Regions from separate parts of the Microbacterium sp. ARD32 genome, predicted to be linked through region 3. Evidence: predicted binding sites of a transcription regulator. Region 3 holds the regulator's gene; each other region holds the start of a gene.

Region 1 (5,547 bases), on a different contig from region 3:
TGCATGGATTGGCAGCAGACAGCGTCGGTAGGCAGTGCAGTGTGGCTCTCGGTCGCGCTGCTGACGTCGGCAGTGGCCGGCATGCAGGGGCGGGGGAAGCTGTGGTGGTTCTTCGTCACGCTGATCTTCGGCCCGTTCGCGCTTTTCTTCCTGGCCGTCTGGACCAAGCCGCTGCAACGCCGCGACTGAGTGCGGCTCGGCGCCCCGGGCGGCGGATGCGGAGAACCCCGCTAGAACAGCATCGCGGGCGCCGACGCCGCGGCAGTGGATGCCGGGGCAGTGGATGCCGGGGCCTCTCGCATCCGCGCGCGCATGATGCCTCGCATCCGGTCGTGCTCCTCCTCGGACTGCGTGTGCAGCCCGTGCGCGCGGATGAGCGGACGCATCCGCTTGCCGAGCCACTGGCGGTAGCCCTTCGGCGCCTCGGACGCCGCGCCCGGGTACAGCCCGCGGTAGGAGGCGACCAGGTCGGGCCGCTCGCGCTGCAGCCATTCGAAGAACCAGGGCTTCACGCCCGCGCGCAGGTGCAGGGCGCCGTACACGGCGTGGTCGGCACCGGCATCCGCAATGCGCGACAGCGCCTCGTCGATCGCACCGATCGAGTCGGTGATGTGCGGCAGCACGGGCATCAGGAACACCCCGACCCGGAAGCCGGCGTCCGTCAGCGCGCGCACCGTGTCGAGCCGGGCCTGCGTCGTCGGCGTGCCGGGCTCGATCGAATGCTGCAGGGCGTCGTCGTACATCGCGATCGACATCTGGATGTCGATCGGCACCTGCTTCGCGCATTCGATGAGCAGGGGGATGTCGCGGCGGATCAGCGTGCCCTTGGTGAGGATCGACATCGGCGTGCCCGAGTCGGCGAGGGCCTGGATGATCCCCGGCATCAGCCGGTAGCGCCCCTCGGCACGCTGATACGGGTCGGTGTTGGTGCCGAGCGCCACGGTCTCGTGCTTCCAGGATCCGCGACGCAGTTCGCGCTGCAGCACCTCGACGACGTTGGTCTTCACGACGATCTGCGAGTCGAAGTCCTGCCCGGCGTCGAGATCCAGGTACTGGTGCGTGCCGCGAGCGAAGCAGTTGTGACTGACCACCCCGTTCGCGATGAAGTCGCCGGTGCCCGTTGTGATGTCGATGAGCGCACGAGTGCCCGGCAACGCCTCGATGCTCATGACGCGGAGGTCTGCGACCGACTTCACGGCAGTGCCCTCGATGCTCTCGATGTCCAATGCCGGTGCTGACGACGCTGCACCGAACCCCATCAGTCGGTTGTTCACGGTGAGATGAGGCCGCTGGCCCGCGTGCGCGTTGGCGACATGCTTCCAGCCGCGGTCCGTGAGGAAGCGATGGTCACCGCTCGCGACCAGGCCGGTGCCGTCGGCGAGCGTGATGCGGTATGCAGTCTTCCGTGTCGACCACTTCGCCTCGACGCGAGTCTGCACGTAACGCCGGTGCGTCCCACGACGCTCGGTGCCGATGATCTCGTCACCGAGCGCAAGATCTCCGATCGGTCGTCGGCGGCCGTCTGCGCACAGCACGAGCGTGTCCGGATCCAGGCAATAGACGCAGGCATGGGAGCATCCCCGATAAGGATTGATCGTCCAGTTGAACGGCATCCGCGATGCGCCGGGCACGGCGTTCAGCGCGGACTTCGCCAGCACCTCGTGAAAGGTCACCCCGGCGAACTCCGGGGTGGTGACCGACTGCACGATGCCGGTGCGCTTCTCGAGCCCGGGCAGGGCCGAGGCATCCGCATCGTCGATCGTCTGTCCCTGCCATCGCATGATCAAGATTAGAACATGTGAACGAAAGAGAGTCAATGTGCACCGACTGAGTTTCGTAGATGTTCCTTGATGATCGAGAGATGGCGGTGGTACACTCGAGTCATGGCAACGGTACACCCCCGCATCCAGGTCACGCCCAACGATGATCTGATGGCGGCGCTGGAGCGCGCCGCGGAGCGGTGGCCGGACGCTTCCCGAAGCGAGCTCATGCTCCGACTGGCTCTGGAGGGCGACCGCTCGGGCATCGAACGGCATGCGCGCGTCGCTGTCGAGCGCGCGAGAGAGATAGACGCGCTCCGCGCGCTCGTCGGAGACCTCTACGACCCGAACGAGCTGGAGCAGCTTCGCGGGGAGTGGCGCGCGTGATTCTCGATGCGAGCGTCGTGATTGCGCTTCGGTCGCCGCGGGACCCGCATGCGGAGTCGGCGGCGTCTCTCGTGGTCGGGGCTGACGAGCTGGTGATCCATCCCGTCACGCTGGCGGAAGTGCTGGTCGTCCCGGCCAGGGCGGGTCTCGCGGATCAGGTGCGGGCCCGCCTCGTGGACGGGCTGGGCATCCGCGTGTCGGCTCCTGATGCGGATGAGCCCCTGCGCATCGCGTCGCTTCGTGCGGCGACGCGTGTCGCACTGCCGGACTGCTACGTGCTCGGGCTCGCTGCGGAGACCGGATCGCCGCTGGCGACATTCGATGCCGCACTCGCGGCAGCTGCGCGCGGGCGTGACGTCACCGTGGTCGGAGCCTGAATCGGCATCGCGCGCGCGCATCCGTGCCGGCACCCGCCAGGCGATCCGGCCAGGCACATGGTTCACAATGGAATGATGAGCGCCACGCAGTCCCGGCATGCGTCGCGTGAACCCCTCGCCGTCAGGATCGCTGTGCCCATCGGTGTGCTGTTCACCGCGATCGCGTCGCTGCTGGCGCTCGTCTCAGGGCCGCTGGCAGCAGGCCCGGCCGCGGTCGAGCTGCCCGCTCCCGCCGCGGCGATGGCGCTCCCCGATGTGCAGCAGACGGCGGCGCCGGCGGCCGATCCGTGTGCGGATGACGCGGTGAAGAACGCCCTGTCCGCCGGGGACGATGCGGCGACCGTGCTGGCGTTCGGCGGCGGTGCGGCATTCCGCGCGGCCGTGGTGGCCGGCAACGCGCCGTGCATCTCCCTCCTCGACCCGGAGCGCGAGTGGGTGGTCGTCAACAAGCTGAACGCACTGAGCCCGCTGGATTACGCCCCTTCGGTCACCGCATCCAGTCTGCGCGGCCTGTCCCGCTCGGTCAGCCTGCGCCCGGCCGCCGCCGACGCGCTGAGCCGCATGGGCGACGCGGCCCGCGCCGCGGGTGCGGGTTCGATGGGCGTGAACAACGCGTACCGCTCGTACGGACTGCAGCAGATCACGTACTCGCGCTTCGTGCGCTCGGAGGGCGAGTCGAAGGCGGACGCCGGGTCGGCGCGCCCCGGCCACAGTGAGCACCAGACCGGACTGGCCGTCGACGTCGTCGCCTGCGGTGGTGGATGCAGTGGCCTGGGCGCCTTCGGGACGACCTCGCAGAGCCGGTGGGTGGTGCAGCACGGCTGGGAGTACGGCTTCATCGTCCGCTACGAGGACGGCGCGACGCAGAAGACGGGGTACATGCCGGAGCCGTGGCACCTGCGCTACATCGGCGTGGAGCTGGCGAAGGCGTATCACGAGGGCGGATTCCACACGCTGGAGGATTTCTTCGGCCTGCCGCCGGCGCCCGATTACGCCCGCTGACGGCATCCGGAATCGCTCACTGACGGCATCCCACAAACCCGGAACGCAGTCCCAGGCGTTGTGGAACGCATTCCCACAACACGCTGTCTCCCGCAGTGCCTGAGCCGTAGACTCCCGGTGCGAGAACGCACACGGCTTTGAGGAGGACGTCATGGAACGCGACATCTACGAAGAGGATCACGAGGCCTTCCGCGACCTGGTCAAGGACTTCGTCAAGCGGCACGCCACCAACGAGAACATCGAGAAGTGGGAGGCCGCGGGCGAGATCGACCGCGACACCATGCTCGCCGCCGGTGAGGCGGGCCTGATCGGTCTGTCGGTTCCGGAGGAGTTCGGCGGCGCCGGGATGCTGCAGGACTACCGCTTCCGCACGATCGTCATGGAAGAGGTCATCGCTGCCGGTGCCGGCTCTCTGGCGGGTGCCTTCGGCATCCAGGACGACCTGGCCGTGCCGTACCTGGTGCACATGGGCACGCAGGAGCAGAAGGAGAAGTGGCTGCCGAAGATGGCCACCGGTGAGATTCTCGGCGCGCTCGCCATGACCGACCCGGGGGCGGGCTCTGACCTCCGCGGCATCAAGACCAACGCGAAGAAGGTCGACGGCGGCTACATCCTCAACGGCGCCAAGACCTTCATCTCCTCGGGCACGACGGCCGACATCGTCGTCACGTTCGTCAAGACCGGCGAGGGCACCCGCCCCGACGCGTTCAGCCTGCTGATCGTGGAGAAGGGCATGGAGGGCTTCGACCAGGGCAAGAAGCTCAGCAAGATGGGCTTCCACGGGTGGGACACCGCAGAGCTCAGCTTCACCGACGTGTTCGTCCCCGACGAGAACCTGATCAGCGGCAAGGAGGGTCAGGGCTTCATCCAGCTGATGATGAACCTGCCGCTGGAGCGACTGTCGATCGGCGTCGCTGCGGCGGCCGCCGCCGAGGCCGCCACCAACTGGACCATCGCATACACGAAGGACCGCGAGGCGTTCGGCGAGCGCATCGCCGACTTCCAGAACACCCGCTTCCGTCTGGCCGACATGGTCACCACCACCGAGGTGATGTGGGCGTACGTCGACCGCGCACTGCTGGCCTACAAGGAAGGCAAGCTCAGCGCCGAGGACGCCGCGAAGGTGAAGTTCTGGGCCACCGAGCGCGAGTGGGAGGTGCTCGACATGGGCGTGCAGCTGCACGGCGGCTACGGCTACATCATGGAGTACCCGATCGCGAAGGCCTTCACCGACGCCCGCGTGCACCGCATCTACGGCGGCACCAACGAGATCATGCGCGACCTCGTCGGCCGTCAGATCGCCGGCAAGCGCTGACGTCGCGGTCGCCGACCCCGCCCCCCGCGGGGATCGAAGCGTCGCGTCAGCCCAGCTGCCAGGGGAACGTCGCGGCGAACACGGCGGCGGATGCCAGGATCACGACGATCACGAACACCGTGTCGCGCGTGCGCCACGGAACCAGGTGCCGCTCGGTGCGGCTGGGGTGGGCGCCGAAGGCACGGGCATCCATCGACAGCGCCACGCGCTCGGCGTGACGGATGCCCGAGGCCAGCAGCGGCACGACGTACCCCCACCCGCGCACCAGGCGGGCGATCGGGCCGCGGCCGCCGCCCGTGCCTCCGTACCCGTGCCCGCGCACACGGTGCGCGGCGCGGATCACCGACAGCTCGTACCCGAAGCGGGGCACGAACCGGTAGGCGGCCAGCGCCGTGTACCCGATCCGGTACGGCACCTTCAGCTGCTGCACCGACGCGCGCACCAGGTCGGGCCCGCCCGTGGTGAGTCCGCCGATCAGGGCGAGCGCGAGGATCGCGCCCAGGCGCAGCGCCGTCGCGAGGCCGATGGCCAGCGCGCCCTGGTGCAGCATCCAGTCGCCGATCCGCAGCACGACGGCGCTGCCGGCGACCTGCTCGGGCGCGATCCACACACCGAACCCGACGGTGAGCACGGCGATGCCGATCGGCACGCCGAGCAGCAGAGCGGTGGCGCGGCGGGTGAGCCGCGCGCCCGTGAGCACGATCAC
Region 2 (5,547 bases), on a different contig from region 3:
TCGTGGCATCCGCGTCAGGCGATGAAGAGCTGGGGGAGTACCGGGAGACGACGGCGGATGCTGTGGCTTCGCTGCTCTCCCGTGCCGCGAACGTGATCATCACCCCCGGCTACGGCATGGCTGTGGCGCAGGCGCAGTATCCGGTCGCCGACCTGGTCGCTCGGCTGCGCGAGCGCGGTGTCGAGGTGCGGTTCGGCATCCATCCGGTGGCCGGGCGCCTGCCCGGGCACATGAACGTGCTGCTGGCCGAGGCGAAGGTGCCCTACGACGTCGTGCTGGGCATGGACGAGATCAACGACGACTTCGCGTCGACCGCGGTCGTGCTGGTGATCGGCGCGAACGACACGGTGAACCCCGCCGCCGCCGAGGATCCGGGCAGTCCGATCGCAGGGATGCCGGTGCTGAAGGTGTGGGAGGCCGAGAACGTGATCGTGTTCAAGCGCTCGATGGCCGCGGGCTACGCGGGCGTGCAGAACCCGCTGTTCTTCCGCGAGAACGCCCAGATGCTGTTCGGCGACGCCAAGGAACGGGTGGAGGACATCATCCGCGCGCTGTGACTCCAAAAGGCCCGTCTATGTGGCGCGAATGGCCCTGAATCCGGAGGAATAGGGGCGGAATGCGCCACATAGACGGGCTCTGCCGCGCCAAGGAGGGATCAGCGCACGAAGCGGACCTCGGTGAGAGTCTCGCCCAGGAAGGGCTCGGTGTGGGTGGCGCCGTCGAGCGCGAAGCCGTTGCGCACGTAGAAGCGATGCGCGCGGGGATTGTCCTCGGCGACCCACAGGTACAGCGGCTCGCCCTCGTCGACCGCTGCATCGAACAGCTGCTGGCCGAGACCGGTGCCGTGGTAGGCGTCGAGCAGGTAGATGAAGTAGAGCTCCCTCATCGCCGGAGCGTCCTTGTCGCGGGCCGGTCCCGAGCCCACGAAGCCGACGATCTCCCCGTCGACGAGCGCAGCGCTCATCTTGAAGTCGTCGCCCTGACGGGCCCAGTTGGTCCACAGCTCGGCCATGCGACGGGGCGAGATCCGCTCCAGCGCGGCCTTGCTGATCAGGTGGTCGTAGGTCTCGTGCCACGTCTGCGCGTGCACGCGACCGAGGGCCTCCGCATCCACATCGCGGACCGGACGGACGATGATCTCGGGCTGGGCTTCGGCGCTCATGCCGTGACTCTACGCGCGAGGGCGCGGCAGGTGAAATCGGACGGTAACCAGGAGCGGTATCTGTAGCATCCATCCAACGGACTTGGGTGATCTGTCGAGGATCACTACCATCGGCGGGTGTGAATGTGATCTGGCGCACGCTTCTCGTCATCCTCCGCGCCCGGGTCGCCGTGCGCCGTGGGCGCAGTCTGGAGTCCGCCGCGATCGGGCGCATCCGGCTCACCACGCTGCCCACGGACATCGACATCCTGCGGCACATGAACAACGGCCGGTACCTGTCCCTGTTCGACCTGGGCCGCTGGGATCTGCTCATCAGAACCGGACTGTTCGATGCGATGAAGCAGCGCGGCTGGTACGCGGTCGTCTCCAGCGAGACGGTCACCTTCCGCAAGTCGCTGCAGCTGTGGCAGCGCTTCGATGTGGAGTCCCGTTTCGTCGGGCACGACGACAGGGCCGTGTTCCTGGAGCACCGGGCCGTGGTCGACGGCGAGGTGTACGCGCGCGTTATCGTGAGGGCGCGGATGCTGCGCCGCAGCGGCGGCACGGTGGGACACGACGAGCTCTTCGCCGCCGTGGGAAGGCCGTCGGGCGTCCCGGATGCTGATGAGTGGATTCACGAGTGGGCGTCCGCGTCGGCTCTGCCCTCCACGAGGAAGCCCGCCCCCAGCGTCTGGAGCTGACTGTCCTCGGCGCTCCCGCCCCCCCCGGTCATTTGAGCGAGCGCCAGCTTCCCTTCCCGGTCATTGAGCGAGCGCCAGCGAGACGGAATGCGGTCCGGCAGTTCCCGGCCCTTCCGTTGTTCGAATCTTTGTTCTATACTCGTGGGTATGAAGACTTCGCCCGTCACGCGCACCGACCGTCAGGTCGCACTGCGTGAGGAGTGGGTGCGAGTGCGGCGGCAGATCAATGCGCTCGAGGCGCGTGCGGCGGCGCTGCTGGGTCAGCGGCTGGAGCTCTTGGACGAGGATGTCGCTGAGGCACCGATGCATCGGCGGGTGATCGAACGGTCGATGATCGCGGAGTTCACGGTGGCGGGGCGTGCGGCGAAGGGAACCATCGAGCATGCGTTCGCTGACGCGCGGATGCTGGGTGAGGAGTTCGGTGCGCTCCGTGAGGCGCTCGAGGATGGCGCGATCACGGTCGCGCATGTGCGGGAGATCCTGACCGCGGCCTCTGCGGTGCAGGCCGCGATCCGTGAGGAACGCATCCCGCCCGACCTACTCGGGCTGTTCCAGGCCGCGGCGATCGAGTTCGCTGAGACGGAGTCCCCGGCCCGCACACGCGCTCACGCCCGGGAGCTGGCGGCCGTGCTCGCACCGCAGACGGTCACCGACCGGCATCGGGACGCCCTGACGGAGCAGGACGTGAAGTCCCGCCCGGTCGATGACGAGCTGTCGCTGCTGACAGCGCTGCTGCCCACCCACCGGGCCGAGGCGATCATGGACCGGTTGAACACGATGGTCCGCCACCAGAAGCAGCACGGCGAGGACCGGCATCCCGCCCTCCCGGTCGATGAGCAGTTCCTGGCCGAAGCCGATCGGGCTGTGGAAGTGATCACCGCTGAGGGAACATTCACGATCGACCCGTTCGTGTGGCACGGCCCTGACGAGGGCGACCCGGCCAGCACTCCTGAAGCGATCGACGCGTACCTGGAGATGATGGATCGCATCATCGAACGCGGCCCGGTCCCGATCATCATTCCGGAAGACCCGCGCCCGATCGGACAGATCCGCGCCGAACTGCTCAGCGACCTGCTCCTGGCCGCAGACCCGTCCACGGTCTTCGGCGATGGGATGGAGAACATCACCGCCCGCATCCAGGTCACCATCGACGGGAGCACCCTCAGCGGACGCGACGACAAACCTGCCCAACTCGACGGAACCGGAACACTCCACCCCGACACGGCTCGCACCCTGGCAGGAAGAGCGACCTCGTGGACGCGCCTGTTCCTCGACGCGGACGGCATGGTCACTCACACCGACACGTACCAGCCCACCGCCGGCATGCGCCGCTACCTGCGTGCACGTGACCAGCACTGCAGATTCCCCGGCTGCCGGCAGCCGCTGCACCGATGCGAGACCGATCACACCCGCGACTGGGCGCTGGGCGGACCCACCTCCCTCGACAACCTCGCCCATCTGTGCCCGGCCCACCACACGCTCAAACACCCGAGCGTGCCCGACGCGCACCGATGGGCCGCCCGGCAACTCCCCGACGGCACCCTCCAATGGACCGCTCCCGACGGCACCACCCACCTCGACCGGCCACCCCGCCGCGTCATGTTCACGCCCTCCGGGCCCCCAGACCCCATCGAACACGATCGGTCACGACCGCCAGGCGATACGGGCTCACCGTTCTGAGCCTGTGGATAACTTCTGCGCGCGTCAGGTTGTTCGCGTTACCGTGTCCGGGTGACTGCCACGACGACCACCGTCCGCGCGCTCGGTGCGCTGTCCGCCGGGATGCTCGCTCTCGGGATGCTCGCGGCCTGCACGCCGGAGCCTGCGCCGAAGCCGAAACCCACGAAGACGCAGCTGTTCGCCAGCGACGAGGAGGCGTTCGCTGCGGCTGAGAGGACCTACCGGGCCTATACAGATGCGCTGAACAACGTCGACACCAGCGACCCGAAGACGTTCGAGCCTGCTTTCGAAGAGACGACGGGCGATTTCCAAAGCCGCGATAAGAAGAACCTCAGCACAATGCACGCGGAAGGATTCACGCTGACGGGCAACACAGTCGTACGTGGATTTCATGGGCTCACCACATCAGGGGCCTTTGCGCAGGTGGTCGGGTGCGTGACCGTCGATGTGAGCGATACCGATATCACTGATGAGACCGGCGCGTCGATCGTTCCGGATGATCGCCCTGACACTTACACCGCAGTCGTGACTTTCGTCCAGGAGGGCGACGGATTGCTCATCTCCCATGCCGACGATGACCGGGAGAAGAAATGCGCGGACTGACGCCAGTAATCGCAGTCGTTGGTGCGATGCTCATCAGTTTGCCCGCTCAGGTCGACCCGCCGCCGCCTGATACACGGGGCTTGGGTGGCACCGATTTCGTGGCAAGCATCGACAGCGACGTGCTGAAGACAGCGGCAAGCAAGACCGCACCTGGAACTGAGGGTCACCGGGGCGGACCTCCCTCCAGAAGTCAAGTCCGCACAACCCCGGTGGTCGACGGATCCGGTGCTGGGCAGGGTCGGGCTGATTCGCTGATGGATTCAGCGTGGTCGCCCGGTGAGGGGGCGTCGCAGGTGCCGTTGGAGCGGCTGTGCCTGGAGTGGACGAGTCTGCCCGATCACTGCATCCGCCCCGACACCGACGACCCGGACCACGACCCGGAGCAGGAGGATCCGGCCGATCCGGGATTCCCGGCGGTCACGATCACCGACCTGGCCTCCTTCGCCCCGGCGCCCGCCACCCTGACCGGGGAACCCCACAACCTCGGTGTGGCGGGCCTGCCCACCAACTTCATCGTCGACGCCGACGTGCACACCCGAGACGGGGAACTGTTCGGCTACCCGATCACCGCCCGCTTCACCCCGGCATCCTTCACCTTCGACTACGGCGACACCACGACAGCGACGACCACCACCCCCGGCACCACCTGGGAGAACCTGCACGTGCCGCAGTTCACCCCGACCGACACCAGCCACGTCTACGCCGAACGCGGCACCTACACCGCCACCGCCGAAACCATCTACACCGCCGAGATCGACCTCGGCACCGGCTGGATCCCCGTCCCCGGCACCCTCACCATCCCCGGCCCCGAACAGAGCATCCGCATCTACGAAGCCCACACCGCCCTCGTCGCCCACACCTGCAACGAAGACCCCACCGCACCCGGCTGCCCCACCCGATGACCGTCCGCACTCTAAGCTGAGGAGCGTCATCAAAGGGGAGATCCATGTCCTACGACCCGTCGAACGCCGGCGCCGATGCGGTGCAGCCACCCGCGCCCGTGCAACCACCCGCGCCGGTGCAGCCGCCCCCGGCGCCGCCGGCCTTCCAGGCGCCGGAGCAGTACCAGCCGTCGGCTCAGTACCAGCCGCCTCTGCCCGACCAGCAGTACCAGCTGTCCGCGCAGTACCAGCTGTCCGCGCAGTACCAGCCGTCCGCGCAGTACCAGCCGGCCGCGCAGTCCGAGCCTCCGGCGTATCAGCCTCCGTCGCAGCCGCCCTACGCCGACTACCCACAGCAGCAGCCGACGTACTCCCCGCAGGGATATCCGGTGACCACCTACCCCGGCTACGGCGCCCCCGCCGCCTACGGCGCCTACGGCGCCCCGTCCTCGCCGGGCGTCGGCGGCATGGCGATCGCCGCGATCATCGTCGCCGGCGTGGCCTTCCTGGGCGGCTGGATCCCGGTGATCGGCCTCGTCCT
Region 3 (5,547 bases):
GTCTCGGCTTCGGTGCCGGCGGTGACGCGCAGGTGCCCGGGGATGCCGACGTCGCGGATGAGCACGCCGCGGTCGTAGAGCGCCCTCCAGAGCTCCTGCGGATCATCGACGCCGCCGAACAGCACGAAGTTGGACCACGACGGGTGCGGCGCGTACCCGAGCGCCTGCAGGGTCGCCGAGATGCGATCGCGCTGCTCGACGATCTCGTCGACCATGGCCAGCATCGTGGACGAGTTCCGCAGCGCGGCCGTGGCCGCCGCCTGCGTGAGGGCGCTCAGGTGGTACGGCAGGCGCACCAGGCGCAGCGCGTCGATGAACGTGGGGTCGGCGGCGAGATACCCGACCCGACCGCCGGCGAAGGCGAACGCCTTGCTCATGGTGCGGGAGACGGCCAGCCGCGCGCGACCGGGCAGCAGGCTGAGCGCGGAGGCCGCCTCTCTCGGCGCGAACTCCTGATACGCCTCATCGACCACCACGACACCGCGGGCGGCGTCGTAGACGGCCTCGATCACGTCCAGGCCGAGCGGCGTGCCGGTGGGGTTGTTGGGCGTGCACAGCAGCACGACGTCCGGGTCCGCGGCAGCCACCTGCGCCGCCGCGTCCTCGGGTGTGATCGTGTAGTCATCCTCGCGGGTGCCGGCGATCCACGCGGCACCGGTGCCCTGAGCGATCAGCGGATACATCGAATACGTCGGCGCGAAGCCGAACACCGAGCGCCCGGGGCCTGCGAACGCCTGCAGGATGTGCTGCAGCACCTCGTTCGAGCCGTTGCCGGCCCAGATCTGCTCCGCGCGGAGGTTGTGACCCAGGTAGGTCGCGAACGCCTCCCTCAGCTCGGTGAACTCGCGGTCGGGGTAGCGGTTGACGTCGCTCAGGGCGATGGCCACGTCGTCGAGGATGTCTGCGACGACCGCTTCGGGAACGGCATGCGTGTTCTCGTTGACGTTCAACGCCACCGGCAGCGGCACCTGAGGAGCACCGTACGGCGTGAGTCCGCGAAGATCGTCGCGGAGGGGCAGCTCGTCGAGAGAGGTCACTCTTCCCATGGTAGAGCGCGCAACGGCGGACTCACTCCGAAGTGACGCATCCCCCGTGGGCCGCTGTGCCTGTCGAAGCGTCAGTGCTCGTACTGCGCGGGGATGGCGATCTCGGCGCCGGCCTGGATCGCGCCCGTGCCGAGGTTGTTCAGCCGCATGATGTCGTCGATCACCTCGCGGGGGTCGATCCCGGGAGCCACCTCTGCCGCGATCGACCACAGCGTGTCACCCGGCAGCACCGTGACGCTCTCGAACGCGACTGGGGCGCTCTCCTCACCGGAGGCGAGTGCCGAGCCGCCGGCCAGGACCGAGAACGCGATGCCGGCGATCAGCGGAGCCGCAGCGAATCCCGCGAGCACACGACGCCCTCTCGCCGTCAGGCGCAGCCTGGTGCGGTGCGTCACACGGGACGACGCGCCGCCGGAGGCGCGAAGGATCGCGGGGCTCTGGATGCTGATCGTGCTCATGTGCGGCTCCTCTGTCTCTGCCCGCCTCGCGGCGGAAGCGTTCCAGCTTTCGCATCCGGCATCCGGCCGGGGATGCCGGATGCGAAGCTGTGTTCCGAATGTATCTTCGATATCGAACATCTGTCAAGCGTTCTTCGAAATCCGATCGGGAATCCGCCCGACACGCTCGAACGGATCTTCCGATCTCGGCCGTTTCTCGGATACGGTTTCGATATGGACAGCACACCACTGGCCACCGACATTCGAAGCGGACGACCGCACTGACGCGGATTCCGCACGACCCGCACGCACGAAGGAGCACCGATGAGCGAGACCCCCGCCCCCGCAGCCGAGGCGCCGCGCACGCGTCGGCGCAAGAGCCTGAGCGCGAAGCAGCTGGCCATCCTCGAGGTGATCCAGACCTCGATCGCCCGGCACGGCTATCCGCCGAGCATGCGCGAGATCGGCGATGCCGTCGGACTCAAGTCGCTCTCCAGCGTGACCCACCAGCTGGGCCAGCTCGAGCTGAGCGGCTACCTGCGCCGCGACCCGGGGAAGACCCGCGCGATGGAGGTGCTGATCGACCTGCCCGGCACGAGCGCCGAGAACCCGGCCGATGCCGCGCCGGCCGTCGGCGATGCGGCGCTGGTGCCGCTGGTCGGACAGATCGCGGCGGGCGTGCCGATCACCGCCGATCAGCAGGTGGAGGAGATATTCCCGCTCCCCCGCCAGCTGGTCGGCAAGGGCGATCTGTTCATGCTGAAGGTCAGCGGCGAGTCGATGATCGATGCCGCGATCTGCGACGGCGACTGGGTGGTCGTGCGCACGCAGAACAACGCCGAGAACGGCGAGATCGTCGCCGCGATGATCGACGGGGAGGCCACCGTGAAGACCTTCCGCCGCCGCGACGGCCACACCTGGCTGCTCCCCCGCAACTCCGCCTTCGAGCCGATCCTCGGCGACGAGGCCGTGGTGCTCGGCAAGGTCGTGGCGGTGCTGCGCGCCGTCTGATCCGCCGAAACCCCTCCTGATTGCCGAAACCCCTCCTGAATCGCGTGATTCAGGAGGGGTTTCGACGGTGCGGAGGGGTCTCGGCGAGAGAGCTCAGGCGGGGACGTTCACGTCCTCGCGCACGCGGCGCGTCGCCTCCACGATGTTGCGCAGCGACGCGACCGTCTCGTCGTAGCCGCGGGTCTTCAGTCCGCAGTCCGGGTTGACCCACAGCTGCCGCAGCGGCAGTTCGTCCACCGCGCGCCGCAGCAGCGCCTCGACCTCTGCCACGCTCGGCACGCGCGGCGAGTGGATGTCGTAGACGCCGGGTCCGATGCCGTGGTCGAAGCCCTGCGCGGCGATGTCGGCGACGACCTCCATGCGGCTGCGGGCCGCTTCGATGGAGGTGACGTCGGCGTCCAGCGCCCGGATCGCATCGATCACGACGCCGAACTCCGAGTAGCAGAGGTGGGTGTGGATCTGGGTGGCCGCCGCCGCCCCGCCCGTGGCCAGGCGGAACGAGTTGACCGACCAGTCCAGGTACGCCGCCTGGTCCGCCCGCTTCAGCGGCAGCAGCTCGCGCAGCGCCGGCTCGTCGACCTGGATGATGGCGATGCCCGCCGCCTCGAGATCGGCGATCTCATCGCGCAGCGCGAGCGCGACCTGATCGGCCGTCTCGCCCAGGGGTTGGTCGTCGCGGACGAACGACCAGGCCAGGATCGTGACGGGACCGGTGAGCATGCCCTTGACGTGCTTGGCGCTGAGCGACTGCGCGTACGCGGCCCAGGAGACCGTGATCGGCGCGGGGCGCGACACGTCGCCCCACAGGATCGAGGGACGCGTGGCGCGCGAGCCGTACGACTGCACCCAGCCGTTCTCGGTGACGGCGAATCCGTCCAGGTGCTCGGCGAAGTACTGCACCATGTCGTTCCGCTCGGCCTCGCCGTGCACCAGCACGTCGAGCCCCAGATCCTCCTGCAGCGCGACGACGCGGTCGATCTCGGCGCGCAGGAAGGCCTCGTAGTCGTCCTGCGGCACCTCGCCGCGGCTGAACTGCGCACGGGCGCGGCGGATGTCGGCGGTCTGCGGGAACGATCCGATCGTGGTCAGCGGCAGCGCCGGAAGATCCAGCGCGAGCTGCGCGGCCTCGCGGTCGGCGTACGGAACGCGCGAGAAGTCGGTCGTGTCCAGCACCCGGTCCCGCACCGCCCCGTCCCGCACACCAGGGGCGTCATGACGGTCTGCGAGCGCCGCGGTCGCGGCATCCAGCTCCGCCGCGATCGCCGCGCGCCCCTCCGCCAGACCTCGGGCGAGCGTCACGACCTGCTCCACCTTCTGATCGGCGAAGGCCAGCCACGACACCAGGCGCGCGTCGAGCCGGGACTCGTCCTGCACGTCGTGCGGCACGTGCAGGAGCGATGTGGAGGTGGAGGCCGAGACGTGCTCGGCGCCCAGCGCGCGCAGCCGCTCGAGCTTGTCGAAGGCGGCGGCCAGGTCGCCGCGCCAGATGTTGTGACCGTCGATCACTCCGCCGACCAGCACCTTCCCGCCGAGTTCGGGCAGGGATGCCGGGACCTCTCCGCGCACCAGGTCGATGCCGATCGCCTCGATGGGCGCGGCCGCGAGCACGTCGAGAGTGCCGCCCAGCGACGCGTAGGGCGCGGCGACGAGGACGGCCGGCCGCTCGGCCGCGGCGCCCAGCACTGCGAGAGCGCGCTGCGCGGCATCCGCCAGCTGAGCGCTGTCCGCCGGCAGCGACTCGCTGACCAGCGCGGGCTCGTCCAGCTGCACCCACTCGGCCCCGGCGTCCTTCAGCTTCGTCAGCAGCTCGGCGTACACGGCGACCACGTCGTCCAGGCGGGAGAGGGGATCGAAGCCCTCGGGCGCCGCATCCGACGCCTTGGCGAGCGCCAGCAGCGTGACAGGGCCGACGATCACCGGACGCGTGCGGAACCCGGCCGCCGCGGCCTCGGCGACCTCGCGCACCAGCCGGTCGCTGGAGAGCGAGAACGTCGTCTCCGGGCCGATCTCGGGCACCAGGTAGTGGTAGTTCGAGTCGAACCACTTGGTCATCTCCAGGGGTGCGCGGTCCCCTTCGCCGCGGGCGACGGTGAAGTACGCCGGCAGGCCGATGGCGCCGTCGGCGTCGCGCAGGTCGTCGAAGCGCGCCGGGATCGCGCCGACCGCGACGGCGGCATCCAGAACCTGGTCGTAGTACGACGACGCCTCCGGGATCGAGGAGTCATCGCGTCCCAGCCCCAGCTCCGCCAGGCGCTCGCGGTTGGCGGCGCGCAGCTCTGCGGCCGCGTTCTCGAGCTGCTGCTCGTCGATGCGTCCGGCCCAGAACGCCTCGACGGCCCTCTTCAGCTCGCGGCGACGTCCGATCCTGGGGTAGCCGAGGATCGTCCCGGCGGGGAAAGCGGTCATGGTGTTTCCTTTACTTCACTTCGTGGCTTGATGCAGACATCGGTCGGCCAGGACGCCGGCCCGGACGAGGACGTCGAGCACGGTCTCGTGCTGGTTGAAGGCGTACAGGTGCACGCCGGGCGCGCCCCCGGCGACCACCTCGCGAGCGAGGTCGGCCGCCCATTCGACGCCGACGCGCCGCCGGCCCTCGGCGGTGGGCTCCACCTCGAGCGCGATGGACAGCTCTCCGGGCAGCTCCTCGCCGGTGAGCTCGAGCACGCGCGCCAGCCGGGCGGGCGAGGTGATCGGCATGATCCCGGGGAGGATCGGGATGGTCACGCCGGCGCTGCGGGCGCGCTCGACGAAGGCGAGGTAATGGTCGGCGTGGAAGAACAGCTGCGTGATCGCGAGGGTGGCTCCCGCCGCCTGCTTGGCGAGCAGCGCGTCGACGTGCTGGCTGCTGTAGGCGGAGCGCGGATGCCCGTTCGGGAACGCCGCCACGGCGATGCTCACCTTCCGGCGCGGCGCGACGCGCACGGCGCCGGGGTTGCCGGGGACCTGGGACTCCTCGTACGGGGCGCGCTCGGCCTGCACGCGGTCGATCAGCTGCACCAGCTGGGCTGAGCTCTCCAAGTCGCCGAGGAACGGCTCGCCCTCGGCGCGACCGG

The links. Region 3 encodes LexA, which represses DNA repair genes until DNA is damaged. Its sites were predicted from a motif close to TCGAACANNTGTTCGA; they were not measured.
Region 1: a site for LexA is predicted at 1,791-1,806, ahead of Q9R19_RS00505 (Rv2578c family radical SAM protein). Genes of this name have one in related genera too.
Region 2: a site for LexA is predicted at 1,963-1,978, ahead of Q9R19_RS11045 (HNH endonuclease signature motif containing protein). Genes of this name have one in related genera too.

What each region holds. Positions count from the first base shown of each region.
Region 1 is NZ_JAUZVD010000001.1:108,280-113,826, forward strand. Features, by position in the region: gene Q9R19_RS00500 (hypothetical protein) at 4-189, shown strand; gene Q9R19_RS00505 (Rv2578c family radical SAM protein) at 231-1,781, opposite strand; gene Q9R19_RS00510 (hypothetical protein) at 1,884-2,147, shown strand; gene Q9R19_RS00515 (PIN domain-containing protein) at 2,165-2,524, shown strand; gene Q9R19_RS00520 (M15 family metallopeptidase) at 2,600-3,526, shown strand; gene Q9R19_RS00525 (acyl-CoA dehydrogenase family protein) at 3,678-4,841, shown strand; gene Q9R19_RS00530 (ATP-binding cassette domain-containing protein) at 4,888-5,547, opposite strand, start outside.
Region 2 is NZ_JAUZVD010000002.1:593,669-599,215, forward strand. Features, by position in the region: gene pntB (Re/Si-specific NAD(P)(+) transhydrogenase subunit beta) at 1-557, shown strand, start outside; gene Q9R19_RS11035 (GNAT family N-acetyltransferase) at 656-1,162, opposite strand; gene Q9R19_RS11040 (acyl-CoA thioesterase) at 1,282-1,842, shown strand; gene Q9R19_RS11045 (HNH endonuclease signature motif containing protein) at 1,990-3,522, shown strand; gene Q9R19_RS11050 (hypothetical protein) at 3,574-4,125, shown strand; gene Q9R19_RS11055 (hypothetical protein) at 4,380-5,027, shown strand; gene Q9R19_RS11060 (hypothetical protein) at 5,072-5,547, shown strand, end outside.
Region 3 is NZ_JAUZVD010000004.1:34,540-40,086, forward strand. Features, by position in the region: gene Q9R19_RS13325 (histidinol-phosphate transaminase) at 1-1,046, opposite strand, end outside; gene Q9R19_RS13330 (LysM peptidoglycan-binding domain-containing protein) at 1,118-1,504, opposite strand; gene lexA (transcriptional repressor LexA) at 1,808-2,494, shown strand; gene metE (5-methyltetrahydropteroyltriglutamate--homocysteine S-methyltransferase) at 2,588-4,900, opposite strand; gene Q9R19_RS13345 (methylenetetrahydrofolate reductase) at 4,916-5,547, opposite strand, start outside.